Regions from separate parts of the Streptomyces sp. NPDC026672 genome, predicted to be linked through region 3. Evidence: riboswitches for the same ligand, from Rfam matches in the RefSeq annotation. Region 3 holds a riboswitch; each other region holds the start of a gene.
The links. Region 3 has a riboswitch for S-adenosylmethionine ahead of AB0F77_RS19985 (amino acid ABC transporter permease). Riboswitches for the same ligand answer to the same signal wherever they lie in the genome.
Positions count from the first base shown of each region.

Region 1: another riboswitch for S-adenosylmethionine. It lies ahead of thrC (threonine synthase); the one in region 3 lies ahead of AB0F77_RS19985 (amino acid ABC transporter permease).
Region 2: another riboswitch for S-adenosylmethionine. It lies ahead of AB0F77_RS17690 (aminotransferase class V-fold PLP-dependent enzyme); the one in region 3 lies ahead of AB0F77_RS19985 (amino acid ABC transporter permease).

Region 1 is NZ_JBEZXS010000020.1:124,448-134,522, reverse strand. Features, by position in the region: gene AB0F77_RS23695 (NADH:flavin oxidoreductase) at 1-901, opposite strand, end outside; gene groL (chaperonin GroEL) at 1,115-2,737, opposite strand; gene AB0F77_RS23685 (cold-shock protein) at 3,032-3,235, opposite strand; gene AB0F77_RS23680 (MoaD/ThiS family protein) at 3,665-3,940, opposite strand; gene thrC (threonine synthase) at 3,937-5,220, opposite strand; SAM riboswitch class I at 5,239-5,379, opposite strand; gene AB0F77_RS23670 (glucosyl-3-phosphoglycerate synthase) at 5,538-6,482, shown strand; gene AB0F77_RS23665 (trehalose-6-phosphate synthase) at 6,579-7,997, shown strand; gene otsB (trehalose-phosphatase) at 8,573-9,439, opposite strand; gene AB0F77_RS23655 (DUF3263 domain-containing protein) at 9,645-9,878, opposite strand; gene AB0F77_RS23650 (extracellular solute-binding protein) at 9,912-10,075, opposite strand, start outside.
Region 2 is NZ_JBEZXS010000013.1:139,847-149,921, reverse strand. Features, by position in the region: gene AB0F77_RS17710 (cytochrome c) at 1-75, shown strand, start outside; gene AB0F77_RS17705 (Rieske 2Fe-2S domain-containing protein) at 72-1,130, shown strand; gene AB0F77_RS17700 (cytochrome bc complex cytochrome b subunit) at 1,127-2,764, shown strand; gene trpD (anthranilate phosphoribosyltransferase) at 2,910-3,974, shown strand; SAM riboswitch class IV at 4,058-4,174, shown strand; gene AB0F77_RS17690 (aminotransferase class V-fold PLP-dependent enzyme) at 4,341-5,681, shown strand; gene AB0F77_RS17685 (Lrp/AsnC ligand binding domain-containing protein) at 5,727-6,008, opposite strand; gene AB0F77_RS17680 (rhomboid family intramembrane serine protease) at 6,005-6,748, opposite strand; gene AB0F77_RS17675 (hypothetical protein) at 6,904-7,143, shown strand; gene AB0F77_RS17670 (NYN domain-containing protein) at 7,183-8,526, shown strand; gene AB0F77_RS17665 (NlpC/P60 family protein) at 8,737-9,777, shown strand; gene AB0F77_RS17660 (NlpC/P60 family protein) at 10,017-10,075, shown strand, end outside.
Region 3 is NZ_JBEZXS010000016.1:45,456-55,530, reverse strand. Features, by position in the region: gene AB0F77_RS20020 (nucleotidyltransferase domain-containing protein) at 1-757, opposite strand, end outside; gene phoU (phosphate signaling complex protein PhoU) at 1-2, shown strand, start outside; gene AB0F77_RS20015 (Rrf2 family transcriptional regulator) at 868-1,326, opposite strand; gene AB0F77_RS20010 (acyl-CoA dehydrogenase family protein) at 1,375-2,598, opposite strand; gene AB0F77_RS20005 (LLM class flavin-dependent oxidoreductase) at 2,955-4,046, opposite strand; gene AB0F77_RS20000 (GNAT family N-acetyltransferase) at 4,043-4,873, opposite strand; gene AB0F77_RS19995 (ABC transporter substrate-binding protein) at 4,960-5,988, opposite strand; gene AB0F77_RS19990 (amino acid ABC transporter ATP-binding protein) at 6,064-6,861, opposite strand; gene AB0F77_RS19985 (amino acid ABC transporter permease) at 6,858-7,838, opposite strand; SAM riboswitch class IV at 8,161-8,270, opposite strand; gene AB0F77_RS19980 (glutathione S-transferase C-terminal domain-containing protein) at 8,335-9,198, opposite strand; gene AB0F77_RS19975 (putative leader peptide) at 9,329-9,439, opposite strand; gene AB0F77_RS19970 (LLM class flavin-dependent oxidoreductase) at 9,888-10,075, shown strand, end outside.

The DNA.
Region 1 (10,075 bases), on a different contig from region 3:
CCGAGATGGCCGCCCTGCCGGTCAGCTTCTTCGTCCAGCCCGCCAGGTTGAGGTCGGAGCCGTCGAACTCGGGGAGCCAGTAGCGGCGGGTGGAGGCGTGGAAGGCGTCGACCCCGGCCGCGGCGAGCGGCGCCAGGATCGCCTCCAGCTCCTGCGGCGTCTCGGCGAGCCGCGCGTCGTACGCGCCCTGCTTCCACTGCGAGTAACGGAAGATCACCGGGAAGTCCGCCGACACGGCCTCGCGCACGGCGGCCACGACCTCGGCGCCGAACCGGGTGCGGGCCACGGCGTCGCCCCCGTACGCGTCCGTACGGCGGTTGGTGCCGGACCACAGGAACTGGTCGATGAGGTAGCCGTGCGCGCCGTGCAGCTCGACGCCGTCGAACCCGATGCGCTCGGCCGCGGCGGCGGCCTCGGCGAAGGAGCCGATCACCGCGTCCAGGTCCGCCCGCGTCATCGCCCGGCCGGTGCCTTCGGTGCCGTCGACCCGCAGCCCGGAGGGGCCGACGGCGGGCGCCTCGGCGTAGGGCGGCTGGCCCTGCTCGCGCACCATGCCGATGTGCCACAGCTGCGGGACGATCCGGCCGCCGGCCGCGTGCACGCCCTCGGCGACCTTCGCCCAGCCCGCCAGCTGCTCCTCGCCGTGGAACCGCGGGACGCGGTCGCTCGAGCCGGCCGACTCATGACCGATGTACGTCCCCTCGGTGACGATGAGTCCCACACCCGCGGCGGCACGGCGGGCGTAGTACGCCACGACGTCCTCGCCGGGGACACCGCCCGGGGAGAACTGCCGGGTCATGGGGGCCATCATGATCCGGTTGGCGACGGTGAGGCCGCCCAGGGTGAAGGGCCTGGCGAGGATCCGGGCCGCGCGGGACGCGGGGGACGCGGTGACGGTCACGTGGAGAACTCCTCAGGGGATGTGTGGGGTGGTGCGCACGGTCCGCCTGTGCGCGGCCCGCCTCTGCACAAACCGCATGGTATGTGTACGCGCATCGAAGTGCCAGAACGCACAACCGCCCCGGTCCCTGTGATCCCGGACACGCCCGAGGGCGGCACCCCCGTGTCCGGGAGTGCCGCCCTCGGCGAAGGACAGTCGATCGACCTGGGTCGATCAGAAGTCCATGTCACCGCCCGGCATGCCGCCCGGAGCGGCCGCGGCGGCCTTCTCCGGCTTGTCGGCGATGACGGCCTCGGTGGTGAGGAACAGCGCGGCGATGGAGGCGGCGTTCTGCAGCGCGGAACGGGTCACCTTCGCCGGGTCGATGATGCCCTCGGCGACCAGGTCGACGTACTCGCCGGTCGCGGCGTTCAGGCCGTGGCCCGGGGTCAGGTTGCGCACCTTCTCCACCACGACACCGCCCTCGAGGCCGGCGTTGACGGCGATCTGCTTCAGCGGGGCCTCCAGCGCGAGCTTCACGGCCTGCGCGCCGGTCGCCTCGTCACCCTCGAGCTCCAGCTTCTCGAAGACCTGGGAGGCCTGGAGCAGGGCCACGCCGCCACCGGCGACGATGCCCTCCTCGACGGCCGCCTTCGCGTTGCGGACGGCGTCCTCGATGCGGTGCTTGCGCTCCTTGAGCTCGACCTCGGTGGCGGCACCGGCCTTGATGACGGCCACGCCGCCGGCCAGCTTCGCCAGGCGCTCCTGGAGCTTCTCGCGGTCGTAGTCCGAGTCCGACTGCTCGATCTCGGCGCGGATCTGGTTGACCCGGCCAGCGACCTGCTCGGAGGAGCCGGCGCCGTCGACGATGGTGGTCTCGTCCTTGGTGATGACGACCTTGCGGGCCTTGCCCAGGAGGTCCAGGGAGGTGTTCTCGAGCTTGAGACCGACCTCCTCGGAGATGACCTCGCCGCCGGTGAGGATGGCGATGTCGTTCAGCATGGCCTTGCGGCGGTCGCCGAAGCCCGGGGCCTTGACGGCGACGGACTTGAAGGTGCCGCGGATCTTGTTGACGACCAGGGTCGACAGGGCCTCGCCCTCGACGTCCTCGGCGATGATCAGCAGCGGCTTGCCCGACTGCATGACCTTCTCCAGGAGCGGGAGCAGGTCCTTGACGGAGCCGATCTTGGAGTTGGCGATCAGGATGTACGGGTCGTCGAGGGACGCCTCCATACGCTCCATGTCGGTGGCGAAGTACGCCGAGATGTAGCCCTTGTCGAAGCGCATGCCCTCGGTGAGCTCGAGCTCCAGACCGAAGGTCTGCGACTCCTCGACGGTGATGACGCCTTCCTTGCCGACCTTGTCCATGGCCTCGGCGATGAGCTCGCCGATCTGGGTGTCGGCGGCGGAGATGGAGGCCGTGGAGGCGATCTGCTCCTTGGTCTCGACGTCCTTGGCCTGCTCCAGCAGGGCGGCGGAGACGGCCTCGACGGCCTTCTCGATGCCCCGCTTGAGGGCCATCGGGTTGGCGCCGGCGGCTACGTTGCGCAGACCCTCCTTGACCAGGGCCTGAGCGAGGACGGTCGCCGTGGTCGTACCGTCACCGGCGACGTCGTCCGTCTTCTTGGCGACTTCCTTGACCAGCTCGGCGCCGATCTTCTCGTACGGGTCCTCGAGCTCGATCTCCTTGGCGATGGAGACACCGTCGTTGGTGATCGTGGGGGCGCCCCACTTCTTCTCGAGGACGACGTTCCGGCCCTTGGGGCCGAGGGTCACCTTGACGGCGTCCGCGAGCTGGTTCATGCCGCGCTCGAGGCCGCGCCGCGCCTCCTCGTCGAACGCGATGATCTTGGCCATGTGAAGTGGTCCCTCCAGGACTGGGGGTGATTCCTTCGGACCGCGCCCGCGCCCGCGACGGACGGCTCGCCGGCCTCGTGGTTCCTTGCCCCACCCGGCCTGCGGGCCTCACCGACCCGGTCCTTCATTGTCACTCTCACCTTCAGAGTGCTAACGCCAATGATTAGCACTCGGCATGGTCGAGTGCAAGCGCCTCCCGGGATCGGCGGGGAGCGCGGGGCGTCGGGCCGCCCCGGGGCGGGCAGCACGAAGGGCCCGCACCCCGGGAGGCGCGGGCCCTTCGTGGTAAGACGTTCAGGCGGTGACGCGAACCATGTCGGCCTGCGGGCCCTTCTGGCCCTGCGAGATCTCGAACTCGACCCGCTGACCCTCTTCCAGGGTGCGGTAGCCGTCCATCTGAATCGCGCTGTAGTGGACGAAGACGTCCGCACCACCGTCGACCGCGATGAAGCCGTACCCCTTCTCCGCGTTGAACCACTTGACGGTGCCCTGAGCCATGCCTAACTCCCCTATTACTGGCCCTTGCACAGATCCACACTTCGCGGACCCGGGTCAGACCTCACCCCCCAAGGTTGGGGGCGTGCGCCGGAACGCGTCGACCGCGGCTGAATGTATCTGCCCAACTGCCGTCTGCAACAGGTCAATCGGACGAGAAATCTGGACGGGCGCGGTCCGGAATCTACCAAGAATTCATCTGAATTCTGGTCAAGTCGGGCCACACAAAGGGGGTGTAAGCCACAAAAGGCCCAGGTACTTTGGCTGCTTCTTGCCGGGCGCGCACAAAGAATCCGGGGCTCCCGACCCGAAGTCGGGGAGCGCGTTCCCCAACTCTACCGCGTTCAACCCCACTGAATTGCCCCCTCCGCTTCTCTCACGGAGGGGGCAATTCAACGAACGGTCGGTAACCGGGATTACCGAAGGTAATGATCAGCCGCCGGCGACGGCCGGGATGATCGACACGCCCGCGCCGTCCGGCGTGGCGGTCTCCAGCCCCTGCTCGAAGCGGACGTCATCGTCGTTCACGTACACGTTGACGAAGCGGCGCAGCTTGCCCTGGTCGTCCAGGACGCGGGCGGCGATGCCCGTGTGGTTCCGGTCGAGGTCGGCGATGACCTCGCCGAGGTTGCCCCCCTCGGCGTCGACCTCGGCCTGCCCGCCCGTGTAGGTGCGCAGGATGGTGGGGATGCGAACGGTCACGCTCATGCGAGGCCAGCCTCTCGGAAGGAGTCCAGGGTCGGACGGATGGTCGCGGTCAGGCCGGTGCCGGCCACCGCGTCGAGGGTCTTCAGGCCGTCGCCCGTGTTGAGCACGACGGTCGTCAGGGTGGGGTCGAGGGCGCCGGACTCGATCAGCTTCCTCGTCACACCGACCGTCACCCCGCCGGCGGTCTCCGCGAAGATGCCCTCCGTGCGCGCCAGCAGCTGGATGGCGTCGACGACCTGTTCGTCCGTCACGTCCTCCACGGCGCCACCGGTGCGGCGCGCGATGTCGAGGACGTACGGCCCGTCGGCCGGGTTGCCGATGGCGAGGGACTTGGCGATCGTGTTCGGCTTCTGCGGCCGGACCACGTCGTGCCCCGCCTTGAACGCCGTCGACACCGGCGAGCAGCCCTCGGCCTGCGCGCCGAAGATCTTGTACGGCCGGTCCTCGACCAGGCCGAGCGCGATCAGCTCCCGGAGCCCCTTGTCGATCTTCGTGAGCTGGGAGCCGGAGGCGATCGGGACCACGATCTGGTCGGGCAGCCGCCAGCCGAGCTGCTCGCAGATCTCGTACGCCAGGGTCTTGGAGCCCTCCGCGTAGTACGGCCGCAGGTTGACGTTGACGAAGCCCCAGCCCTCGCCGACCGGGTCGCCGATCAGCTCGGAGCAGAACCGGTTCACGTCGTCGTAGGTGCCCTCGATGCCGACGAGGTCGCCGCCGTAGACCGCGGCCATGACGACCTTGGCCTGCTCCAGGTCGTGCGGGATGAACACGCAGGAGCGGAGGCCGGCGCGGGCGGCGGCGGCGCCGACGGCACCGGCGAGGTTGCCGGTGGAGGAGCAGGACAGGGTGGTGAAGCCGAAGGCGCGGGCGGCCTCCAGGGCCTGGGCGACGACCCGGTCCTTGAAGGAGTGCGTCGGGTTGCCGGAGTCGTCCTTGACGAACAGGCCGCCGGTGACGCCGAGTTCACGGGCGAGGTTGTCGGCCCTGACGAGCTGGGTCCAGCCGGGGTTGATGTTGGGCTTGCCGGCCACGTCGGCGGGGACGGGCAGCAGCGGTGCGTAGCGCCAGATGTTCGCGGGGCCCGACTCGATCGTCTTGCGCAGGTCCTCGGTGTCGTACGCCGAGAAGTCGTAGGCGATCTCCAGCGGGCCGAAACACTCCTCACAGGCGAACACGGGGCCGAGGGGCACGCGGTGGCCGCATTCGCGGCAGCTCAGGGCGGTGGCGGGACCGAGGTCGACCGTGGGGTCCGAAGTGGTGGCAACAGTCTGCGCAGCCATGTGAGGCGAGGCCCTTTCTCCTCATCTTCCTCACGACGCATCTCGTCGTGAGACGGATTTGGCACCTTCCCTAGCCGGGAGCCTCGCGGAGAACGAGAACCGGCTGGAGGGTTGCCGGGGCTTCATCGGGCCGTGTCCCTCTGCCCCTCTGGATGAGCTGTATGCGGTTGTGGACGCCCTCGACCCCCGACATGCGATGGTCACCGGCGTTGTTCAAGACTGTAACCGAAGGCCAGGACAGTTGAGATAGTCGTCCGAACCGCGAGATGGATCACACGGTCACCTGGTGTGATCACGACAGTGAGGAGCCGCTGACTGTGCTGGAAGAAGTCGAGCGCTGGCTGGCCACCCGCTCCTGGTCGGTGACCGATCGCCCGCTCCACCGGATCGTGGCCGCGAAACAGCGCACGGGACACACGGTCTCCGTGGTCCTGCCCGCCCTCAACGAGGAGGAGACGGTCGGCGACATCGTCGCGATCATCCGTCACGACCTCGTGCAACAGGTCCCGCTCGTCGACGAGATCGTGGTCGTCGACTCGGGCTCCACCGACCGCACCGCGGAGGTGGCCGCCGCCGCGGGCGCCCGGGTCGTCCACCGGGACGCGATCCTGCCGCGGATGCCCGCCGTGCCCGGCAAGGGCGAGGTGCTGTGGCGCTCGCTGCTGGTCACGAGCGGGGACATCGTCTGTTTCGTCGACGCCGACCTGCGCGAGTTCTCCTCCGACTTCGTCTCCGGGATCGTGGGCCCGCTGCTCACCGACCCCGGGGTGGACCTGGTCAAGGCGATGTACGACCGGCCGCTCGGCGGGGCCTCGGGGCAGGGCGGCCGGGTCACCGAGCTGATGGCCCGCCCGCTGCTGAACATGCACTGGCCGCGGCTGGCGGGCTTCGTGCAGCCGCTCGGCGGGGAGTACGCCGCCCGTCGCTCGCTGCTCGAACAGCTGCCGTTCCCCGTCGGCTACGGCGTGGAGCTGGGCATGCTGGTCGACGCCCTGCACCTGGTGGGTCTGGACGCCCTCGCGCAGGTCGACGTCGGCGTGCGCAAGCACCGGCACCAGGACGGGCAGGCGCTGGGCAGGATGGCCGCCGCGATCTACCGCACCGCGCAGCTGCGGCTGGCCCGCGGCCATCTGGTCCGCCCGTCGCTGACCCAGTTCGAGCGCGGCGAGGACGGGTTCGAGCCGCGCACCTACTCGGTGGACACCGAGGAGCGGCCGCCGATGACGGAGATCGCGGAGTACGCGGCGCGCCGGGTCGCCTGACCGCGGGCGGCGGCCTCGCGAGAACGGCCGTATACAGCGCCCACGTGGGGTGGACCGTACGTTTGAGCGTTTACGGGCCGGGCTAGGTTGAGGCTTATGGCTTCGACGCAGGGTGCTGCACAGGTGCTGGTGGCTTCCAACCGCGGCCCGGTCTCGTACGAGGTCCGGCCCGACGACGCGGGCGGCTCGCTGCACGCCCGGCGCGGCGGCGGCGGACTGGTGTCCGGGCTGTCCGCGATCGGCTCGGACGCGGACTCGCTGTGGGTGTGCGCCGCGCTCGGCGACGGCGACCGCGAGGCGGTACGGCGGGGGGTCGGCGAGCCGGGCGTGCGGATGCTGGACATCCCGGCGGACGTGTACGGGGACGCGTACAACGGGATCGCGAACTCGGTGCTGTGGTTCGTCCACCACATGCTCTACCAGACACCGCTGGAGCCCGTCTTCGACGCGGAGTTCCGGCGCCGGTGGGAGTCGTACCGGGCCTACAACCGGGCGTTCGCCCAGGCGCTGGCCGAGGAGGCCGCCGAGGGCGCGGCCGTGCTGATCCAGGACTACCACCTGGCGCTGGCGCCGCGGATGCTGCGGCAACTGCGGCCCGATCTGCGCATCGGGCACTTCTCGCACACCCCGTGGGCGCCGCCGGACTACTTCCGGCTGCTGCCCGACGACATCGCGGCCGAGCTGCTCGGCGGGATCCTCGGCGCGGACCGGGCGGCGTTCCTGACGCGCCGCTGGGCGGACGCGTTCACGGCCTGCTGCCACGACGTCCTCGGGCCCGGCATCCCCGCGGGCACCCGGATCGGGGTGCACGGCCTGGGCGCGGACGCGGAGTTCCTGCGGGAGCGCTCGCACCGGGCGGACGTCGACGAGCGGATGGCTACGCTGCGGGAGGAGATCGGCACGGGGCCGGACGGGAGCGCGCGGCGCGCCGTCGTACGGGTGGACCGGACCGAGCTGTCGAAGAACATCGTGCGCGGGCTGCTGGCCTACCGGCAGCTCCTGGAGGAGCGGCCCGAGTGGCGCGAGCGGGTCGTGCACGTCGCGTTCGCCTATCCGTCCCGGCAGGACCTCGCGGTGTACCGGGAGTACACGGCGCAGGTGCGGCGGCTGTCGGAGGAGATCAACTCGCGTTACGGGACGCCCGGCTGGACGCCGGTGCTGCTGAACCTGGAGGACGACTTCGCCCGGTCGCTGGCGGCGTACCGGCTGGCCGACGTGGCGCTGGTGAACCCGATCCGGGACGGGATGAACCTGGTCGCCAAGGAGGTGCCGGTCGTCTCCGACGAGGGGTGCGCGCTGGTGCTGTCCCGGGAGGCGGGGGCGTACGAGGAGCTGGGCGAGGACGCGATCACGGTGAACCCGTACGACGTGGTGGGGACGGCGGAGGCGTTGCAGCGGGCGCTGACGATGCCCTCCGGTGAGCGGGCGGAACGCACGAAGCGTCTCGCCGCCGCGGCCACCGCCCTGCCCCCGACCCAGTGGTTCCTGGACCAGCTGCGGGCACTGGACGCCTGACCACGGAACGCCGGACCGGGAAGCCCCGGCACGAAGACCGGCCGGGGACCGGTCCGACAATCGACGGGAGACCCGAAACGGAGATCGGCCGGAGGCCCGGTGCGGAGGTCGACCGGAGGCCCGGAACAGCGATCGGCCAGAGGCCCGGCGCGAGGATCGGCCGAAGGTCCGGTGCGGAGATCGACGGGAAACCCGAAACGGAGATCGGCCGGGGGCCGGTGCGGCGATCGGCCGGAAGCCCGGAACAGCGATCGGCCAGAGGCCCGGTGCGGAGATCGGCCGAAGGTCCGGTGCGGAGATCGACGGGAAACCCGGCGCGGCGATCGGCCGGAAGCCCGGCGCGGCGATCGGCCAGAGGCCCGGCGCGGTGATCGGCCAGAAGCCCGGCGCGAGGATCGGCCGAAGGTCCGGTGCGGAGATCGACGGGAAACCCGGAACGGAGGTCGGCCGGAAGCCCGGCGCGAGGATCGGCCGGGGGCCCGGAACAGCGATCGGCCAGAGGCCCGGAACGGCGATCGGCCGGAAGCCCGGGACAGGGATCTGCCGGAGGCTCGGTGCGGTGATCGAGCCGGGGGTCAGTCCAGTCTCGTGGCCAGGGCCCGTAGCAGGGCCACGACGCCCTCCGGGCCGGCCACGACCAGGTCGGCGCGTTCCGCCAGTTCGGTGACCTCCGTGCTGCCGCTGCACACCAGCAGGCCGGGGACGCCGTCGGAGCGGAGTTTGTCGATCGCCGCGAAGGCGGGGAGGTCGCCGAGGTCGTCGCCGGCGTAGAGCACCGCGCCGGCGCCGGTCTCGCGGACGTGGTCCAGCAGGGCGACGCCCTTGTCCATGCCCGGCGGGCGCAGTTCGAGGACCATGCGGCCGGGTTCGACGATCAGGCCGTGCCGGGTGGCGAGCTCGGTGAGGGGCGCGCGCAGGGCCTCGAACGCGGCCTGCGGGTCCTCGGCGCGGCGGGTGTGGACGGCGACGGCCCGTCCCTTCTCCTCGATCCAGGTGCCGCGCCAGGCGCCGATCCGATCGAGGAGGCCGGGCAGTTCGGCGCGGACGGCGGCGATGCCGGGGTGCGGCGGGGGCGCGGTGAGCGTACCGGTGGCGGCGTTCCAGCGTTCCGCGCCGTAGTGGCCGAGAACGACGAGGTGTTCCAGGCCGGGGACGTCGGCGAAGCCGCCGTGGCGGACGGCCACGCCCGCGGGGCGGCCGGTGACCACCGCGACGGAGGCCACCTTCGGGGCGAGGGCGGCGAGGGCGGGCACGGCGTCCGGGTGGGCGCGGGCCTGTTCGGGGTCGGCGACGATGGGGGCGAGCGTGCCGTCGAAGTCGAGGCCGACCACCGCGGTGCGGGGCCGGTCGAGCAGCGCAGCGAGCCCTTCCCGCCCGGCCGGGGTGACGGGGGTCGGCAACGGTCCCGCGGTCTCGTCCGAGTCGCTCACACGCATACCCATGCCCCGACCCTATCCACGCACACCCCCCGCCAAGCCCCCCGACCCGACGAGCCGCCCCACCGCTCCCCCTCCCGACCGCCCGCACCCCGGGGTTCCGCCCCTCGGCGTTCCAGGTCCCCGACGCGGCGCGACCGGCGCACGCCCTCGCGGCACGGCCGGCCCCCGGCCGGGACCTGACCGTCCCGCGAACCCCCGGAGGGCCCCGTCAGCGCTGGTTTCTGTGAGAGTCCCTGAGGCGGCGGAGGCGGTTGACGGTGACGGGGTCGTGGGCCAGGGCACGGACGTCGTCGAGGAGGGCGTTCAGGAGCTGGTAGTAGCGCACGGGCGCCAGGCCCAGCTCCTCGCGTATGGCGCGCTCCTTCGCGCCGGGGCCCGCGAAGCCGCGGCGCTCCAGCGCGAGGACGGCCCGTTCGCGCGGGCCCAGCTCGTCCGGTTCCATCCCCGAACCGTAGCGCCGGGCACCGACAGCGGCTCAGCCGGCCGCGGCGCTGTCCGCCGTGGTGGCCGTGGCCTGGATGCGGCTGAGCACGCTCGCGGGGCTGCCGCCGGGGGCGACCGCCTGCCCGACGGACTTCTTGATCTCGGCGCTGACCGCGGCCCAGGACGTCTTGCCGACCGGGTACAGCTGGGCGGTGG
Region 2 (10,075 bases), on a different contig from region 3:
ATCTTCGGACTGGGCGCACTGGTCGCGGTCGCCGTCTGGGTCGCCGCTCGGACCGCAAAGGCCAAGAAGTCATGAGTAGCCAAGACATTCCAGAAGAGAACCTGCCCGCTGAGCAGGCCGCCGCGCACGGCGCGGTGAGCGTCGCGGACGAGAAGGACCCGTTCGCGGACCCGGGACTCCCGCCCCACGAGCACCGGATCCAGGACATCGACGAGCAGGCCGCCCGGCGGTCCGAGCGCACCGTCGCCCTGCTGTTCACGGTGTCGATGCTGGCCACCGTCGGCTTCATCGCCTCGTACGTGACGATCCCGCACGACAAGTCGATCTTCGTCTTCCCGATCGGTCACATCAGCGCGCTGAACTTCGCGCTGGGCCTGACGCTCGGCCTGGCGCTGTTCTGCATCGGCGCGGGCGCGGTCCACTGGGCTCGCACCCTGATGTCCGACGTGGAGATCGCCGACGAGCGGCACGCGATCGAGGCCGCACCGGACGTCCGCGCCAAGGTCCACGAGGACTTCCGGCAGGGCGCCAAGGAGTCGGCGCTCGGCCGCCGCAAGCTGATCCGCAACACGATGTTCGGCGCGCTCACCCTGGTGCCGCTGTCCGGCGTCGTCCTGCTGCGCGACCTCGGCCCGCTGCCCGGCACCTCGCTGCGCCACACGCTGTGGTCGAAGGGCAAGCTCCTCGTCAACATGAACACCAACGAGCCGCTGCGTCCCTCGGACGTGGCCGTCGGCTCGCTGACCTTCGTCAAGCCCGAGGGCCTGGAGGAGGCCGACGAGGAGTTCCAGACCGAGATCGCCAAGGCGGCCGTGATGATCGTCCGGCTCCAGCCGGACAACATCAAGGACAAGCGCGAACTCGAGTGGTCGCACGAGGGCATCGTGGCGTACTCGAAGATCTGCACCCACGTGGGCTGCCCGATCTCGCTGTACGAGCAGCAGACGCACCACGTGCTGTGCCCGTGCCACCAGTCCACCTTCGACCTCGCCGACGGTGCCCGAGTGATCTTCGGCCCCGCCGGTCACGCCCTGCCGCAGCTGCGCATCGGCGTGAACGACGAGGGCTACCTCGAGGCGCTCGGCGACTTCGAGGAGCCCGTCGGTCCTGCCTTCTGGGAGCGCGGATGAGCACCAACCAGAACACCGAGTCCCGCGCACGCGGGAAGGCACCGGCCGGCGAGCGCGTCGCCGACTGGGCCGACGGCCGGCTCGGGATCTACTCCCTGGCCAAGGCCAACATGCGCAAGATCTTCCCCGACCACTGGTCGTTCATGCTGGGCGAGATCTGCCTCTACAGCTTCATCATCATCATCCTCACGGGTGTGTACCTGACGCTGTTCTTCCACCCGTCGATGAACGAGGTGGAGTACCACGGCAGCTATGTCCCGCTCCAGGGACAGCTGATGTCCGAGGCGTTCAACTCGACCCTGCACATCTCCTTCGACGTGCGCGGTGGCCTGCTCATCCGGCAGATCCACCACTGGGCCGCGCTGATCTTCCTCGCCGGCATGTTCGTGCACATGATGCGCGTGTTCTTCACGGGCGCGTTCCGCAAGCCGCGTGAGATCAACTGGCTGTTCGGCTTCCTGCTGTTCGTCCTGGGCATGTTCACCGGCTTCACCGGTTACTCGCTCCCGGACGACCTGCTCTCCGGCACCGGTGTCCGCTTCATGGAGGGCGCGATCCTGTCCGTGCCGATCGTCGGCACGTACCTGTCGTTCTTCCTCTTCGGCGGCGAGTTCCCGGGCGGCGACTTCGTGGCCCGCTTCTACTCGATCCACATCCTGCTGCTGCCGGGCATCATGCTCGGCCTGGTGGTCGGCCACCTGATCCTGGTCTTCTACCACAAGCACACGCAGTTCGCGGGCCCCGGAAAGACCGAGAAGAACGTCGTCGGCATGCCCCTGCTGCCGGTCTACATGGCCAAGGCCGGAGGCTTCTTCTTCCTGGTCTTCGGTGTGATCGCGGCCATCGCGGCCGTCGCGCAGATCAACCCGATCTGGGCCATGGGCCCCTACCGTCCGGACCAGGTGTCCACCGGCGCCCAGCCCGACTGGTACATGGGCTTCTCCGAGGGCCTGATCCGCTTCATGCCGGGCTGGGAGATCAACTTCTGGGGCCACACGCTCGTCCTGGGCGTGTTCATCCCGCTGGTGATCTTCCCCCTTGTCCTGGTCGCGATCGCCGTCTACCCCTTCATCGAGTCCTGGGTCACCGGCGACAAGAGCGAGCACCACATCCTGGACCGCCCGCGCAACGCCCCGACCCGCACCGGCCTCGGTGTCGCCTGGATGACGGTGTACCTGACGCTGCTCGTCGGCGGCGGCAACGACCTGTGGGCCACGCACCTCCACCTGTCGATCAACGCGGTCACCTGGTTCGTCCGGATCTTCGTCTTCGTCGGCCCGGTCCTCGCGTTCATCGTCACCAAGCGGATCTGCCTCGGCCTCCAGCGCCGCGACCGCGACAAGGTGCTGCACGGTCGCGAGACCGGCATCATCAAGCGGCTGCCGCACGGTGAGTTCATCGAGGTCCACGAGCCGCTCAGCCAGGAGCAACTGCACACGCTCACGGCCCACCACCAGTACGAGCCGGCCGCGATCGGTCCGACGGTCGACGAGAACGGTGTCGAGCGCAAGGTGAAGGGCTCGCAGAAGCTCCGCGCCAAGCTCGGTGACGCCCTCTACGGCGAGGACAGCCAGATCCCCAAGCCGACCGTCGAGGAGTACAAGGAGATCACCAGCGGCCACGGCCACCACTGATCGTCCGCATCGCCACACCACGGCAGGGGCCCCGTCCGAACACCGGACGGGGCCCTTCGCCGTGTCCGGGCCTGGATAGGGTGGAGCCGTCAGGAACCCTGTCCCGCACCCACACGCGCGGGACGACACCACCCAGGAGCGGCTGATGAGCGCTGTGACCCCCGCTGGAGGCGACACCGCGGCGGGCCGTTCCTGGCCCGGAGTGCTGAACGCCCTGCTCGACGGCCACGACCAGAGCGCGGACGCGACCGCCTGGGCGATGGACAGCATCCTGCGCGGCGAGGCGACCGACGCGCAGATCGCCGGGTTCGTGGTGGCGCTGCGCGCCAAGGGCGAGACGGTGGAGGAGATCACCGGACTCGTCCGCACGATGTACGAGCACGCCAATGTGATCGAGGTGCCCGGCCGGACCATCGACATCGTCGGGACGGGCGGCGACGGCGCGAAGACGGTGAACATCTCCACGATGTCGTCGATCGTCGTCGCCGGCACGGGCGCCAAGGTCGTCAAGCACGGCAACCGCGCCGCGTCCTCGGCGTCGGGCTCCTCGGACGTCCTGGAGAAGCTCGGCGTCAATCTGAACCTGCCCCTGCCGCGGGTCCCCGAGGTCGCCGAAGAAGCCGGGATCACCTTCTGCTTCGCGGTGAAGTTCCACCCGGCGCTGCGCCACGTGGCCGCCGCCCGCGGCCAGTTGGGCATCCGTACGACCTTCAACGTGCTCGGTCCGCTGACCAACCCGGCGCGGGTGCGGGCCCAGGCGGTCGGGGTGGCCGACCCCCGGATGGCGCCCATAGTGGCGGGTGTCTTCGCCGAGCGCGGCAACTCGTCCCTGGTCTTCCGGGGCGACGACGGGCTCGACGAGCTGACCACCACCGCCACCTCCCGGGTGTGGGTCGTGCGCGACGGCAAGGTGAGCGAGGAGGTCTTCGACCCGCGTGACGTCGGCGTCGAGCTGGTACCCGTGGAGGCGCTGCGGGGCGCGGACGCCGCCTACAACGCCGAGGTCGCCCGGCGGCTCCTGGCCGGCGAGACGGGCCCGGTGCGCGACGCGGTGCTGCTCAACTCGGCCGCGGCCCTCGTCGCCCTCGACCCCGGCCCCGGCAGCCTCGCCGAGCAGCTGCGCGCGGGGATGGCGAAGGCCGCCGAGTCGATCGACTCCGGGGCGGCCGGGCGGACGCTGGAGCGCTGGGTGGCGGCCAGCAACGCCTGACACCGGCACGCTCGCGCGCGAGGCGCGGTCCACCATCCGGACCGCGCCTCGCGCGTCGAGATCGTGTGGCAGGATGTCCGGCAGGTCATGAGCGACAGCCATTCGGCCCCGGCCGGCTGTCCGGCAACCCTCCGTCCGTGGCGGGGTGCCCCGGGTGAGGACCAGGCCGCAGGCAGCGAGGTCTGCGGCAAGCGCGGACCCCTCGTGTTCACCAGGGGTCCTGGTCGTCGAGGGAGCCTTCCGTGAGCAAGCGAATGCGTTAGGGCCGCCGAGCCCCGCCTCCGCGCACCCCTTTTCCCCTTTCTCCGTGCTGGAGCCCTCCGCGCTCGCACGGTGCTTTCGCCTCGCCTCTCACGGGAGTCCGCCATGTCCGTCTCCACCGTTGCCGCCGACCCGTCCGTGTGCGCCCCGCTGCCCGTCCTGGGCCGGGACGTCACCGTCCCGCTCGTCACCGGCGGCGAGGTCACCTACGCCGCGCTCGACTACGCGGCCAGCGCCCCGGCCCTCCAGCGGGTCTGGGACGACGTCGCCGCGTACGCGCCGTACTACGGCAGCGTCCACCGCGGCGCCGGTCACCTCTCGCAGCTGTCCACCGACCTGTTCGAGAGCGCCCGCGCCACCGTCGCCGAGTTCCTCGGCTGCCGGCCCGCCGATCAGGTGGTCTTCACCCGCTCGACCACCGACTCGCTGAACCTGCTGGCCGCCGTGCTCCCGGACGACTGCCGGGTCTACGTCTTCGAGACCGAGCACCACGCCTCGCTGCTGCCCTGGCCGGACGCCCGGGTCACCGTCCTGGACGCCCCGCGCACCCCGGAGCAGGCCGTCAGCGCCCTGGAACGCGCCCTCGCCGCCCACGACCCGCGCACCCCCGCGCTGGTGTGCGTCACCGGCGCCTCGAACGTCACCGGCGAGCTGTGGCCCGTGCGCGAGCTGGCGTCCGCGGCCCACGCGCACGGCGCCCGGATCGTCCTCGACGCGGCCCAGCTCGCCCCGCACCACCCGGTGTCGGTCACGGACCTGGACGTCGACTGGGTCGCCTTCTCCGGGCACAAGCTGTACGCCCCGTTCGGCTCCGGCGTGCTCGCCGGACGCGCCGACTGGCTCGGGGCGGCCGAGCCCTACCTCGCGGGCGGCGGCGCCAGCCGGCGGGTCGCCCGGCGGGCGGACGGGGGAGTGGAGGTGGACTGGCACGACGGCGTCGCCCGCCACGAGGCCGGCTCCCCGAACGTCATCGGCGCCCACGCCATCGCGTCGGCCTGCAAGGCGCTCACGGAGGCCGGCTTCGACTCGCTCGTCGCCCGCGAGCGGCAGCTCATCGCCAGGGTGCGGGCGGGCCTGGCCGAGGTGCCCGGGGTGCGGATCCTGTCCCTGTTCGGGGACGACGCCCCCCGGGTCGGGGTGATCTCCTTCGTCGTGGACGGCTGGAACAGCTCCCACTTCGCCGCGGCGCTCTCCGCCGAGTACGGCATCGGCGTGCGGGACGGCCTCTTCTGCGCCCACCCCCTGCTCCGCACCCTCCTGGACACGGCCCCCCGGACCCCGGCCGAGTGCGGCGCCGACCCCCTGAACGCCGTCCGGGCCAGCTTCGGCGCCGGCACCCCCGACGAACACGTGGACCGCTTCCTGACGGCGGTCCACGAACTCGTCACCAACGGCGCCAGGTGGACGTACAGGACAGAAAACGGCCGCTGCGTCCCGGCGACGTGAGCACAGCGCGCCCCGCAGGCGACCGGGCGCCGCAACCCCGGGTTCCTAGGAATCCAGCCCGATGGCGAACGCGGCCTCCAGGTCATGCTGCGAATACGTACGGAAAGCGACATGCGTGTCCGTCGCCTCCACCCCCGGAATCCGGCTGATCCGCCCGGGAATCACATCGGCCAGATCCTCGTGCTGCCGCACCCGCACCATGGCGATCAGGTCGTACGTCCCGGTCACGGAGAACACCTCGCTCACCGACTCCAGCGAGGCGATCTGTTCCGCGATCTCGGGAATCCGGTCCACGCTGGTCTTGATGAGCACGATCGCGGTGATCACGGCTGGTTCTCTCCCTCGGGAGCCGGAGCTGGGGCGGCCTTCACTCTAGTCGCCCGCCCGAACCGTCCCCAGGCGAAGACGAAGCCCAGCGAGAAGCCCACGAGGTGGGCGAGGTAGGCGACGCTGGGCCCGGACGGCGCCCGCCCCGCGGCCAGCCACTGGAGCGCCGCCCAGATCGGCAGCACCACCCACGCGGGGAACCGCAGCGGCAGGAAGAAGAGGAACGGCAGGAGACTGGTGACGCGCGCGCCGGGGAACAGGTACAGGAACGCGCCGAGGACCGCCGAGATCGCCCCGGACGCGCCCACCAGCGACTGCTGGGAGGTGTCGTTGGCGGCCGCGTAGCCGAGCAGTGCCAGATAGCCGCAGCCGACGTAGAAGAGGGTGAACCGCACGCGGCCCATGCGCTCCTCGGTCATCGCGCCGAAGACGTAGAGGAAGAGCATGTTGCCGAGCAGATGCACCCAGCTGCCGTGCACGAACAGTGCCGTGGCCGGGGTGAGGGCCTCGCGGGCCGGTCCGTCGAAGAGGTTCGCGGGGACCACGCCCCAGCGGTGGAAGTACGCCCGCTGCGCCGCCACCAGCGCGTCGCCGGAGCCGTACGCCGGATTGAGCCCCGCCGCCGGGCCCATCACGAAGATCAGACAGCACAGGCCGATCAGGGTGTACGTCATCGGCGCCGAGGCGCCCCGGGGGCTCAGAAGGGTCCTGCCGGCCACCCTGCTCCAGTTGCTGATCATGAACACAGAGCATGACGTAACGGGATGCAGTCCTACAGACCGCCTCGCCGCCGTGGACGGACGGGCGGCGAGTACCCGCCAGGCCGTAGGGTTACGAGCCACACGCGCCGGGGAGACGGCGCGTCACGGACACTAGAAGGAAGCGAACAGCCACGATGCCGGTTCCCCTGCCGACCGCCGCGACGCGGTGGCGCTGCACCCTCTGCGGCAACCTCACGCGCTTCGACGTGACGCGCGCCTCGAAGGTCGTCGAGTACGTCCACCTCGACCTGGCCGGTGAGCCGAAGGTCGAGGAGCGCGAGGTGCTCAGTGAGACCATCGATTCGGTGCGCTGCCGTTGGTGCAACGCGGTGGACCAGGTGGAACTCGTGGACAGGCCGGGCGCCGACTCCTGAGCCAGGGAGCGGCCCCGCACAGGTGATGGGGTGTGACGGATGGTGGAGACCACAGGCGGGGGGCCGGGCGACGGCACCGCTGAGGTGCTTGACCGTCCGCTGCCGGACGGTGTGCGCCGGCGTGTCGTGCAGATCGTCTCGGACGGCTTCGGCGGCCTGACGGTCGCCGAACTGCCCGCCCAGCTGCGGCAGTACGCCCGCTTCGCCCCGAACCGCCGGGCCAAGTTCGCCGGCAACGCCATGGCCGCGGCGCTGGAGACCGACACGCTGTTCCGGCAGCGCATCGGCGAGAAGCTCAGAGAGGCCCAGCCGGAGCTGGCCGGCGCCCTCGACTCCGGCTCGCCGCCCCCGGCCGCGGATCCGCTCGACGTGGCGGCCGCGGCCTACGTGCTGCGTCCCGTCGGCTGGGTGAAGCTCGTGACCGCCGCCGGCGAGGAGGCGATGCGGGCCGACGCCGAGCGCGCCGACGAGGAGAGCCGCGCGGAGCTGGAGCGGCTGCGCGAGGAGCTGGACCGGGCCCGCGAGCAGATCCGCGGCGAGACCGAACGGCTGCGCGGGGAGCTGGAATCGGCCAAGAAGGAGACCGAGGCGCTGCACCGCAAACTGCGCGCCGCCCTCAGCGACGTCAAGCGCGGCGAGGCCGCCCTGCGCAAGGTGCAGGGCGAGATCGAGGCCGTACGGACCGAGGCGCAGGCGCAGGTCTCCACGGCGGAGAGCGAGGCCAGACGGCTCAAGTCCCGTCTGGGGGAGGCCGAGGCGGCCCTGGAGGCGACCCGGCGGGCGGCCCGCGAGGGGCGCAGCGTCGAGGACATGCGGATGCGGCTGCTGCTCGACACGATGCTCGACGCGGCCCAGGGACTGCGCCGGGAACTGGCGCTGCCGCCCGTCTCCGTGCGCCCCGCGGAGACGGTGGACGCCGTCGAGCCGGGCCGGATGACCCCGAAGGACATCGCCGCGCGGGCGCTGTCGGAACACGACCCCGCGATCCTCGACCAACTGCTCGCGCTGCCGCAGGCGCACCTGGTCGTCGACGGCTACAACGTCACCAAGACCGGCTATCCGCAGATGCCGCTGGAGAAGCAGCGGCTGCGGCTGCTGGGCCAGCTCTCGCAGCTCGCCGCGCAGACCGGTGCCGAGGTGACCTGCGTCTTCGACGGCGCCGAACTGGCCGCGCCCGTGCTGCTCGCGCCCCCGCGCGGGGTGCGGGTGCTGTTCTCCAAGCCGGGCGTGACCGCCGACGAGCTGATCCGCCAGCTGGTGCGCGCCGAGCCGCCGGGGCGGCCGGTGATCGTCGCCTCGACCGACCGCGAGGTGGCCGACGGGGTCGCGAAGGCGGGTGCCCGGCCCGTCGCCTCTGCGGTGCTTCTCAAGCGACTGTCGTGAAAGGCGAAGGTGCGCGGGTTTTGCCCGAATTGGCCCTTCCGTTGCGCCACCCCCTGTCAAGTGGGCGTCACGCCATGTGAGTTGTGGGCAAAGAATGGCTGGTGTGACGAGATTTTTCGCGTGAGGATTTGAACTGATCACAGCGAGGTCACTAGGGTCTGGCCTCGAACCTCCACACGGGTGATCACTCAAAAGAAGGAGCCCGTCTCCGTGGCGTCCCACCGTCGACCCAAGCAGCCGAGCCGCACACGCGTGACCGTGCTGACCACCGCCGCAGCCGCCGCCGTCGCGCTGAGCGCACAGGCCGCCAACGCCGCGCCCAGCGAGAAGCTGAGCAAGGACGAGGTCAAGGCAAAGGTCGACACGCTCTACGAGCAGGCGGAGCAGGCCACCGAGAAGTACAACGGGGCCAAGGAGAAGCAGGAGAAGCTCCAGAAGGAGATCTCCACCATCCAGGACAACGTGGCGCGCGGCCAGGAGGAGCTCAACGAGCTGCGCGACGGCCTGGGTTCGATGGCCACCGCCCAGTACCGCTCGGGCGGCATAGACCCGTCCGTCCAGCTCTTCCTGTCGTCCGACCCGGACGACTACCTCGACAAGGCGTCCACGCTCGACCAGTTGAGCGGCCAGCAGGTCGAGGCCCTGAAGAAGATCCAGGACAAACAGCGCGAACTCGCCCAGGAGCGGGCAGAGGCCACCGAGAAGCTCAAGGACCTCTCCACCACCCGGACCGAGCTGAACAAGAAGAAGAAGGAAGTCCAGGGCAAGCTCGCCGAGGCCCAGCGGACGCTCAACACCCTGACGGCCAAGGAGAAGGCGGCCCTCGCCGAGGAGCAGAGCCGCGCCAGCCGCTCCTCCGCCGAGCGCGTCGACCTCGGCAACGTCCCCTCCGCCTCCGGCCGGGCCGCCGCGGCCTTCTCCGCCGCCCAGGGCATGATCGGCAGGCCCTACAGCTACGGCGCCACCGGCACCGCGACCTTCGACTGCTCGGGCCTGACTTCCTGGGCCTACGCCCAGGCCGGCGTCAGCATCCCGCGCACCTCCGAGTCCCAGGCCAACATCGGCACGCGCATCTACAGCCAGAGCGACCTGCGCGTCGGCGACCTCGTCTTCTTCTTCAACGACATCCACCACGTGGGCCTGTACGCGGGCAACGGCCAGGTCCTGCACGCGCCGCGCACCGGCACCGTCGTGCGCTACGAGTCGATGAGCACCATCGGCGGCCCGTTCATGTTCGGCGTCCGCGTCTGACGACCCCCTGAAACCGGATCGCGAAGCGCCCGAACGGGCGAATCGCGGAAACCGGAACTGACTCCACGCCCCGCCGGTGACCTGCGTCAGCGGCGGGGCGTCACGTTGCGTGGCCGCCGAGGTCTTTGGCCGCCGCGTGTCCGCGCGGTTACTGTCTGGCGCGCTCCCCTCACGCCGGGCCCCCTGTCCGGCCGCCGGGAAGCGGCAACTGTCCGCCAGCGGAAGGAACGCGGCTTCCCGTGGGGTCTCATCGTCGCCTTGCACCGTCCGGGTTCGAGCGGGGCGCCGGCGCGGCAGC
Region 3 (10,075 bases):
GAGCTGCGCCCCGCCGGACAGGGCACGGCGAGGGTGTTCCAGGTGCGGCATCGGACCATCGGCGGTAGAGATCGGCGGTGGCGAGGAGCGCCCGTGCGGCTTCGTGGCGGTCGTGGCCGCACAGCGTCGCCCGAAGGTCGCGCGCCTCTTCGGGCGCGATGGACTCCAGGTGGCGTACACCGCGGGGGTTCGCGCCCACCCGGCGGGCAGCCAGGGGGCCGAGTACCGTCTCGCGCAGGTAGGTGAGAGAGCTGATGGTCTCGAACAGCTCCCCGCGGCCGAGCTTCGTCGCGCCGTAGTGCACCCAGATCCAGAACCGGTCCTCGATCCACTGGAGGTCGAACGCCGGAGTGACCGGCGGCTGCTGGGCGAGGGCGCCGGCCAGGAGGCCGTCCCGGTCCCACAGGATCTCCGGGTCCTCGGTCCGCTCGGCGAAGTCGGATGCCCGGACGAACTTGAAGTCGACGTGCAGGAGAGGCGGCCCGACGAGCGTGATGATCACGCGCGGCTCACCGACATGCTCCCCGGTGAATCCGGCCACCAGGGAGGTCCAGGAGCCGACCAGCACGAGCCGTTCCCGCATGACCGCGTCGTACGCCTCGTCGTCGATGACCAGGATCAGGTCCACGTCCGAGTAGACGTCGGGGCGGCCTCCCACGATGGACCCGGTGATCGCCACGCCGGCCACACGCGCGTCCTGCCGGATCCGAGGGAGCACGTCGCCGAGGAACCGACTGTGCAAGGAGGGGACGTCCATCCGCTTTCCTCCGATCGGAGCACACGAACGATCCTTGGCGCGAGCCGGACCAACACCGGGCCGCCGAACACGACGTCGTTTCCTCGGTCGACGCCGGTCGCGGGTTCCGGTCAGGGATTTGTCCAGGCCCCGGGGTCCTCCGCCAGGCTGAGGACCTCGTCGGGCAGGCTGGCCGCGGCGACGTGGGCCAGGGTGACCTCGCCGAGGACCTTGCGGACGTTGGCGCGTACGGCGATCCACAGCGGCAGGAGGGACTCCGCGGGACCGCAGTAGGAGAGCTCGGGTGGGCGCACTCCCCGGACCGAGACCAGGGGGCCGTCCGCCACGCGGATCACGTCCGCGATGGCGATCGAGTCCGCCGGGCGGGCGAGCCGGTAGCCGCCGTTGCCGCCCCGCTGACTGACCACGAGACCGCCCCGGCGCAGGTCGCCGAGGATGCCCTCCAGGAACTTGTGCGGGATGCCCTGTGCGGAGGCGATCGCCTCCGCCTTGAGCGAGGCGTCGTCACCCGCGGCGGCCAGCTCCAGTGCCGCCCGCACCGCATAGTCCGCCCGCGCCGAGATCCGCATGCCGCGATTATCCACCACTGCCGTGTCCACCTGTCACCGGCTGCCCCGTCATGCGGGGAGGCTGAACGGCGGGTGCGCACCGTTGAGGAAGTAGTCCCCGACGTCACGCAGCCGGTGGGCGACCGGTTCCCGCAGGGTGTGTGTGCGGGCGTTGCGCCAGAAGCGGTCGAAGGCGTGCCGCGCAGAGGCGGCGTCGGCGCCGATGACGTCCAGGGCACGGGTGGTGATCTCCTGCGCGGCGCGCGAGGCGGCGGTCTCGGCCGCGCTCGCGAGGACGGCGATCTCCGCGCACTCCTCGTCGTCCAGGTCCTCTCCCTGTGCAAGGCCGTGCATCAGGGCGTCCACCGCCTGGTCGGCGAGGGCGGACGCGGCACGTGCGACGACGGTGAGTTCGCCGTAGACGGTGAGCGCGTACGGATCATGTGGCGGGGTGTCCGGCCAAGGCTGGGGCGAGAAGGGCTGCCAGGGAGCCCTCGTGCCCCTCACGTGTTCACGGACCTCGGCCAGCAGTCCCTCTGCCACGCCGAGACAGAACTGGACGGAGACCAGGCGCGCGGTCGGCGCGGCCAGGGTGGCGAAGGGTGACAGGACGCCTTCGTCCGGCGAGAGGGAGCCCAGCACGTCGTCGGCCGCGACCGGGACGGAGTCGAACTCCACGCCGCCGCCGGCCGCCAGCCGCTGGCCGAAGGTGTCCCCGCCGCTGCCGCTCACGACGCCCGAGCATGCGGGGTCGACCAGGACGGCCAGCGGCTCACCGGTGCCGTACTCGGCGGCTCGGACCACCAGCCGGTCGGCGACCCCGACCCCGGTGGCGTACCTCTGGTAGCCGTTCAGCAGATGGCCGCCCGGCGTGGGGGCCAGGACGAGCGGCGGTTCGTGTGAGCCGAGACCGCCTCCCCAGCACCACTTTCCGGCCGTCGATTCCCGCTCGATGCCGGCGGCGCGGACGGGACCGGCGAAGAACCGGGGGCTGGAAGAGAGGAAGTAGTGACTGCCCAGCAGATGGCCGACGGCGCCGTCGGCCGCGGCGACGGTCCGGACGACGGCGTAGGCGGTGCGCCAGTCGGCGTTCCCCCCACCGTGCTCGGCCGGCGCCAGCAGTGCCAGCAGCCCCGACTCGCGCAGCCGATCGACCTCGTCCAGCGGTGTCTTCCCGGCCTGCTCGCGCTCGGCCGCGTCCGTGGCCAGGTCGTCCGCGATCTCACGGGATACGCGCAGCCAGTCGACCTGTCCGGTTCCCGCGTCGGTCGTCTCGTCCGCCGTCACCGTCATGTCCGCACCCGCTTCGTGCGACCGCGGCAGTCGCCGCAGCGCGGCGCTGTGGTCATGGCGTCTTCCTTCAGGGGCCCGAGGGTGACGCGGTACAGGGTGCGGCGGCGTGGGAGTCGGCGGTGCACGGTGACGCGTCGGATTCATCATCCTGACTCTCCTCTTCGCCCGCCGTCAACGCTTTCCTAGTAATTCGATAGGAAAACTAGGGTTGTTGGTGCACGGTCGGCGGGGCGCTCCTGAACGTCGGCTCGGCTGGAAGGAGTTGCCTCGTCGACGCCATGGTCGGTCACCCGGCCTGGCGAGCCGATGAACTGCGGGGTGGGATCGGGACCGGGTCGAGGACGCCGAGGGGGATGTCAGGCATGGGCCGAGTCCTGGGTGAGCGGTGACGCCGGAAGGACGGGTCCCCACACGAACGGCGGGTCCGGGATCTCTCGGCGCAGCACGGGGGCGACCTCGGACTGGAACAGTTCGAGGGAGGCACGGTGCCGGGACTCCGTCAGCCCGCTCGCGTCGGCGTGCAGGTGGAGCACGGTGTGCCCGAACTGTTCGTGGTAGCGGTGCACCTTGTCGATGACCTGCTGCGGGCTGCCGATCAGAGCGGAGCTGCGTTCGGCGAAGTCCTCCAGGGTCTCGAAGACGACCGGCAGGTCGGCCTTCTTGAAGAGGGCCAGGTTGGACTCGAAGACGGGCCGGTACTCGGCCAGTGCCTCCTGCGAGGTGGGGGCGACGCAGATGCCCGCGGTGCCGGCCCCGACGGTGATCCGCGCCGGGTCATGGCCGTGGTGTTCCCAGCGTTCGCGGTAGTGGCGGATCAACTCGGCATACGGCTCGATAGGATTGGTGACGTTCGCCGAGAACAGTGGATCGCCGTGGCGGGCGGCCAGGTCGACCGACTCCTTGCTGGTGGCGCTGCCGTGCCAGACCCGGATCGGCCTCTGGTACGGCCGCGGCCACACCTCGGCATCGGTCAGTGGGGGACGGAAACGGGTGTCGGCGGTGACCTTGTCCTGGCGCCAGATCTTCCGGAAGACGTCGTAGCTCTCGGCGTTGCGGTCCCACTGGTCCTCGGGGGTGACGTGGAACAGGTCGCGCTGGGCGGCGCCGTTGCCCTTGCCGATGATCAGGTCGAGGCGCCCGTCGGACAGATGGTCGAGGGTGGCGTAGTCCTCGTACGCCCGGACCGGGTCCAGGAGGCTGAGTGTCGTGACGGCCGTGAACAGACGGATCCGCTTCGTGAGGGCGGCCACGTGGCTGAGGACGACGGTCGGTGAGGAGGAGATGAACGGCCGCTCGTGCCGCTCCCCCACGCCGAAGCCGTCGAAGCCCAGTTCCTCGGCCAACAGGGCGTTGTCGAGTACCTCGCGGAAGCGGTCGTGGGTCGATTTCTGTATCCCGGTGAAGGGGTCCGGGCGGTGCACGACGAGTGTGATGGCGAGGAATTTCATGACGCGGCCCGCTCGTCGCCCCGCGGGTCGTCGGGGTGGGCGCCCGGCGTGTGGGGGGCGAGCGCCTTGGGCAGGGGTGCGGGGGAAGCGGGCGAAGATGAGGCCATGGACGAGCGCCTTCCTGGGTTCCAGGTGGACCGGACGAGGGAGAAGGCCGTACGGCTGCGCAGGGTGAAGCCGATCGACTCGTACAGCCGGATCGCGTTCGTGTTCGTGGCCGCGGCGTGCAGGAAGGGGTGTTCGCCGCGCTCCTTGATGCCGGCGGCGACCGCGCGGACCAGACGGGTGGCCAGGCCCCGGCCGCGGTGGCCGGGGTCGGTGCACACGGCGCTGATCTCCGTCCAGCCGGGCGGGTGCAGCCGTTCACCGGCCAGGGCGATCAGCCGGCCGCGGTGGCGGATGCCGAGGTAGGTGCCCATCTCCACGGTGCGCGGCAGATAGGGGCCCGGCTCGGTGCGGGCGATCAGGCCGAGGATCTCGGGCACGTCGTCGGGGCCGAGCCGTACGGCTTCGGGGTCGGGCTCCGCGCGCAGTCCGGTGTCCACGAGTTGGACGCCCTGGCCGGTGCGCACGACCTCCCATCCCTCCGGTGCCTCGGTCACGCCCCGCACCGAGGCGGTGCCGCCCTGGCCGACGAGCGTGGCCAGGTCGGCCCAGGCGCGCGGGTCGTTCCCGTCGGAGACGGCGTGGAAGGGGGCCACGTCCTGGTGGTAGCGGGCTGCGTGGCCGACGCGTTCGGCGAAGTGGGCATGGGGGCCGGTGAGCGCGGCCCAGGCGGGGTTGTCCAGGATGTACGAGGAGCTGGCGTCGAGGTCGGTGACGGACATGGTGTGGCGGTCTCCGGGGTGCGGCTCGGGGTGTCCGGCGCGGGGACCCCACTGTGGTGCGGTGGTGGAGTCCCGGCGCCGATGGGTCAGGAGTTGTCGAGCGGCAGGCCGGGCGGGTTGATCTCGGACTTGGTGACGGCCTCGTTGGAGAGGTCGTAGGTCTTGAGCCACTCGGCGTACTGGCCGTTCTCGATCAGGTGGTTGATGGCGTCGGCAAGCGGCTTGGCCAGGCCGCTGTCCTTCTTCGCGGTGGCCGCGATCAGTCCCTGCAGGCTCGCGCCGGCGCCCGAGTAGGTGCCGGCGGTGCGGGTGGCGTTGGGTGTGTTCGCGACCTGGCGGTTGTGGTAGGCGATGCCCGGGTTGGGGCCGAAGTAGGCGTCGATCTTGCCGCTGGAGAGGGCCAGGTAGACGCTGTTGTTGTCCTGGAAGTACTTGACGGTGAGCTTCTTGCCCTCCTTGGCCAGCTTCGCCTTCCACTCCAGGAGGATCTTCTCCTGGTTGGTGCCGGAGCTCACGGAGACCGTCTTGCCGGCGAGGTTCTCGTAGTCGCCGTCGAAGTTCCAGGTGCTCTTCTTCGGCACGGTGAAGGCGAGGTTGTCCTGTCGGTAGGAGGCGAACTCGTACTTCTTCTTGCGTTCCTCGGTGTCGGTGACGTTGGAGAAGGCCACGTCGACCTTGCCGCTGTCGATGCCGACGAAGAGGTTCTCCCACGTGGAGTTCTTCACCTCGGGCTTGAGGCCGAGGACCGTGGCGACCAGGCGGCCGAGGTCGGGTTCGGCTCCGGTGAGGGTCTTCTGGTCGCTGCCCACGTAGGCCAGCGGCGGGAATCCGGCCGGCAGGGCGCCGATGCCGATCTCCAGCTTGCCGCTCTTCCTGAGGGCGGCCGGCAGTTGGGCGCTGATGGACTTGGCCTCGGAGACCTTGATGGTGGTCTGTCTGGCGGCGCCGTTGGAGACCTGGCCGATGACGACCTCGCCGGACTTGGCGGCGGTGTCGGTGGAGGTGGCCGCGTCGCTGTCGCCACCGCAGGCGGCGAGCCCGGTGGCCAGGGAGGCGACGGCGGTCGCCGCGGTGATGCCGCGTATCAGGCTGCGTCGGGTGAAGTGGGTGGACATGACCATTCCTTGTCGACCATTCCTTGTCGCTGGAGGTGATGAGGGTGGGCGGGGGGAGTCGAGGGGCGCGGCGGGTCAGAGGACCTTGCCGAGGAAGTCCCTGGTGCGCTCGCGCTGGGGCTTGTCGAGGACCTCGGAGGGGGGACCCTGCTCGATGATCTTGCCGCCGTCGATGAAGACGACCCGGTCGACGATCTCGCGGGCGAAGCCGATCTCGTGGGTGACGATGACGAGGGTGGTGCCGCCGGTCGCCAGATCCTTGATGACGGCGAGGACTTCGCCGACCAGTTCCGGGTCCAGGGCGGAGGTGGGCTCGTCGAAGAGGATGACGCCGGGGCGCAGGGCGAGAGCGCGGGCTATGGCGACCCGCTGCTGCTGGCCGCCGGACAGCTGCCGGGGGTAGGAGCCGGCCTTTTCGGCGAGGCCGACCCGGCCGAGCAGGTCGCGGGCGAGACCCTGGGCTTCGGGTTTGCCCAGCCTGCCGGTGGCGACCGGGGCGGCGGCCACGTTGTCCAGGACGGTCAGGTGCGGGAAGAGGTTGAAGTTCTGGAAGACGAAGCCGATCCGCCCGCGCTGGGCGAGGATGGCCCGCTCACTCAGCTCCTTGAGCCGCTCGCCCTGTCTCCTCACGCCGATCAGTTCGCCGTTGACGCTGACGTGGCCGATGTCGGGCTTCTCCAGGTGGTTGATCACCCGCAGCAGCGTGGACTTGCCGGAGCCTGAGGGGCCGAGGATCACGGTGACCTCGCCGGGCCGGACGGTCAGGTCGACGCCGTCCAGTACCCGGTGGGTGCCGTACCATTTGTGCACGTTGTGGACCTCGATGGTGGCGGCTTCGACGCCCGTCAGCGCTTCGAGCGTGTCGGCGGTCATACGGCGGCCTCCCGGCGAATGCGGGCCCGCAGGTCGGTGAGACCGGTGCGGAGCCTCCGCAGCGGTGTCGGCGGCAGGCTGCGGGTGGCACCGCGGGCGTAGTGCCGTTCGACGTAGAACTGGACGACGGAGACGACGCTGGTCAGGATCAGGTACCAGACGGTGGCGACGAGCAGCAGCGGCACGATGTCGCCCGGGTAGGTGGAGCCCATGGTCTGCACGGAGCCGAACAGGTCGAGCAGCGAGACGTAGAAGACCAGCGAGGTGCCCTTGACCAGGCCGATGAGCTGGTTGACGTAGTTCGGGACGATCGAGCGCAGTGCCTGCGGGAAGACGATCTTCCGGAACTGGTAGCCCTTGGGAAGGCCGAGTGCGGCGGCGGCCTCGTGCTGGCCCTGGTCGACGGAGAGGATGCCGCCGCGGACGACCTCTGCCGCGTAGGCCGCCTCGTTGAGGCTGAGGCCGATCACGGCGATGACCATGTCGGTGGCGAGCTTGGACTCGTCGAAGGAGAAGAAGGCGGGGCCGAAGGGCACACCGACGCTGAGCGTCTGGTACAGGGCGCTGAAGTTGTAGAGGAAGATCAGCACCACGATGAGCGGAATGGAGCGCAGCGCCCAGACGTAGGTCCAGCTGACCGCGCGCAGCACCGGGCTCCTCGAGAGCCGGGCCAGGGCGAGCACGATACCGCCGAGGAGACCCAACACCGCGCTGCAGGCGGCGACTTCGACGGTGATCAGCAGGCCGTCGAGGATGGTGGGGCGCAGGAACCAGTAGCTCCAGCGGCCCCACTGGTAGAAGGGGTTGGAGACCAGTCCGTGCACGAACTGGGCGACCAGGACCAGGACGACCGCGGTGGCGATCCAGCGTCCTGGCCGTCTCAGCGGCAGAACTCGCTGAGCGGTGAGGGTCTTTGACGTCTCGTCGGTGGCAGGCGCGTCGGGGAGGGTGACGGTGGCGCCAGGGGGTTCGCTCATGGTGGGCTCCGGCTGGGTGGGAACCCCGGAAGCGCGGTGGCATGCGGGGGCGCACACGACGGCGAGGTACCGGGGGCGGTGAGGACAACGGCACACCGCACGGGCGGTGTTCGTCAGGGACTGCGGGGGCTGCGGTGAGGTGTCAGCCCCGACAGCGGGCGCGGCCCGGTGCGGTACACAGTGCGCTGTTCACGCGGAGCAGATCGACGGCGCGATCGGCGACGAGGAGGTTCGGGTACGGCTGTACGCAGCCCTGGGAACGGCCTGCGGCCGTCCTGGGAGCTGCGTACATGGCGTCACCGTCACTGTTCCGGCCCTGGGGGCCTCGCGCTTACCGAAACGTCATCCGGTCCGGTCGTCACCTGGGGCACCCCACCGCGGTGCGAGGGTTGCCGGTCAGCCAGCCAGGGCTTGTCGCTGACGCTCATGACCGTTCTGGCGGTAGTCAAGACAATCGGCAGAACGGATGTCAACGCCGGTCCACTTGGTGGAACGGCTAATGGGTCGAGTGTGCCGCCCAGTCGAGGATCTGGACGGCTGCTCCGGCGGCCTCCAGGCCGTGGCAGCGGGCGTGGTGACGGCGTTCGATGCCGTCGAGGTCGAGGTGGGTGCCGAAGCAGGGGTGGGCGGCGAGGCGACGGGCGTAGGCCCACAGGGTCGGGTGGTCGGCGATGCGCTGGACGGCGGAGGCGTCGAGGTGGTTGCGGTGCACGGTGTCCAGCTGGACCAGGGCGACCCACAACTCGACGTCGGCGGCGGTGATTTCGTCGCGGATCACATACGTGCGTCCTTCGAGCCAGCGTTCCAGGGCGCCGAGCGTCTCCAACAGCGTGGTCAGTGCCGTGTCGCGTTCCGCCGGGTCGCCACCGGCCGATCCGGCGCGCTGCGCGGCCTGTTCGATGCCCTGTGCGCACATGCGCTCGACCGCCTCGATCTCCGACTCGGCGCCGCACGGGTAGAGCGAGAGACGGTCACCGCCGAACCGGCGGTCGAGGTCACGCATGATGTCCGGGGCGTGGGTGCTGACGATCCGTCCGGACCAGTCGTCGCTGAGCACCGGAGCGACGGCGGGACCGGAGTAGCGGTGGGCACTGGCCTCGTACAGCGGCCGCAGGGCCGAGTGGCCGCCCTCGGGACAGTCGGGGACGGCCGGCAGGAAGGTGGCCGGACAGATGGCGTCCAGGCCGAGCAGGCCGTGGGTGACGGCGATGCGCAGGCCGTCGGGACAGGCGGTCGTGAGGTGGAGGCGGTAACGGCCCGGAACGGCGTAGTGGCCGCTGCGCGCGTCCCTGCCGATCCTGCCCCGGAAGGCGGGTGCGGGCCGGTCGGAGGCGTGGGTGGCCAGCGGTGTGACGGTCATGACTCTCCCCGGGAGCGGGCGCGGACGTACGCGCGGCGGAAGCGACGTCGGGCGAGGGATCGGGGCCCGTCCGCGCGCCGGACACACGGGCCCCCGGCGAAGGGTCCTGCCGGCACGGGACGGGCGAGGCTCAGCCCTGGGACCTGATCGCGCTGCAGACACGCAGCAGATCGATGTGACGGCGGGAGGTCAGAAGAGGCGAACGGAGCACGCGGACAGTGACCGGCTCCAGGCGCCTCATGTTTCCCTACCTATTCACTAGGATTCCTTCAGCGAGTGTCGATCCGACCGGCACCGGCGTCAAGGGGGCCGTCCCGGATCGCGGACACTCCGATGGACGGCGCGCCGCTCGGCACGGTCGCCCGGTGCGCTGCGGCACCGCGTGGTGTGCCCGCGCCAGTGGGTGGGACGCGCCCGCGCGCATTGCCGACCTTGACATTCGCAGGGGCGGTCGACGTACGTTGAACGCGAAAGTCACTGACGGGTGGAGGCTTTGATGCACGTACTGGGCACGTCGCCGCGGGGTGCGTGCACTGGTGCGCGGCTGATCACCCGGCGGCACGTCGACTACTGCCGCACCTCCTCCGCCGTCTGTCCTTCCGTACACGCCTGACCCACGCCGGCCGTCCACCGGCCGTCCCGTCGTGGCCCCGTGGCCGCGAGTCACCGTGTTTCCCGGAAGGAACCCCATGTCCGGCCCCGCCCTGCACGTCGCCGTCGAGATCGACGGCGACGGCGCCCATCCCGCGGCCTGGCGCCGCGCCGCCCACTCCCCCGGTCAACTGCTCACCCCTCGCCGTGTGGCCCGGGTCGCCGCCATCGCCGAGCACGCCGGGTTCACCCTGATCACCCTGGACGACGGTGTGCTGCCGCCCGG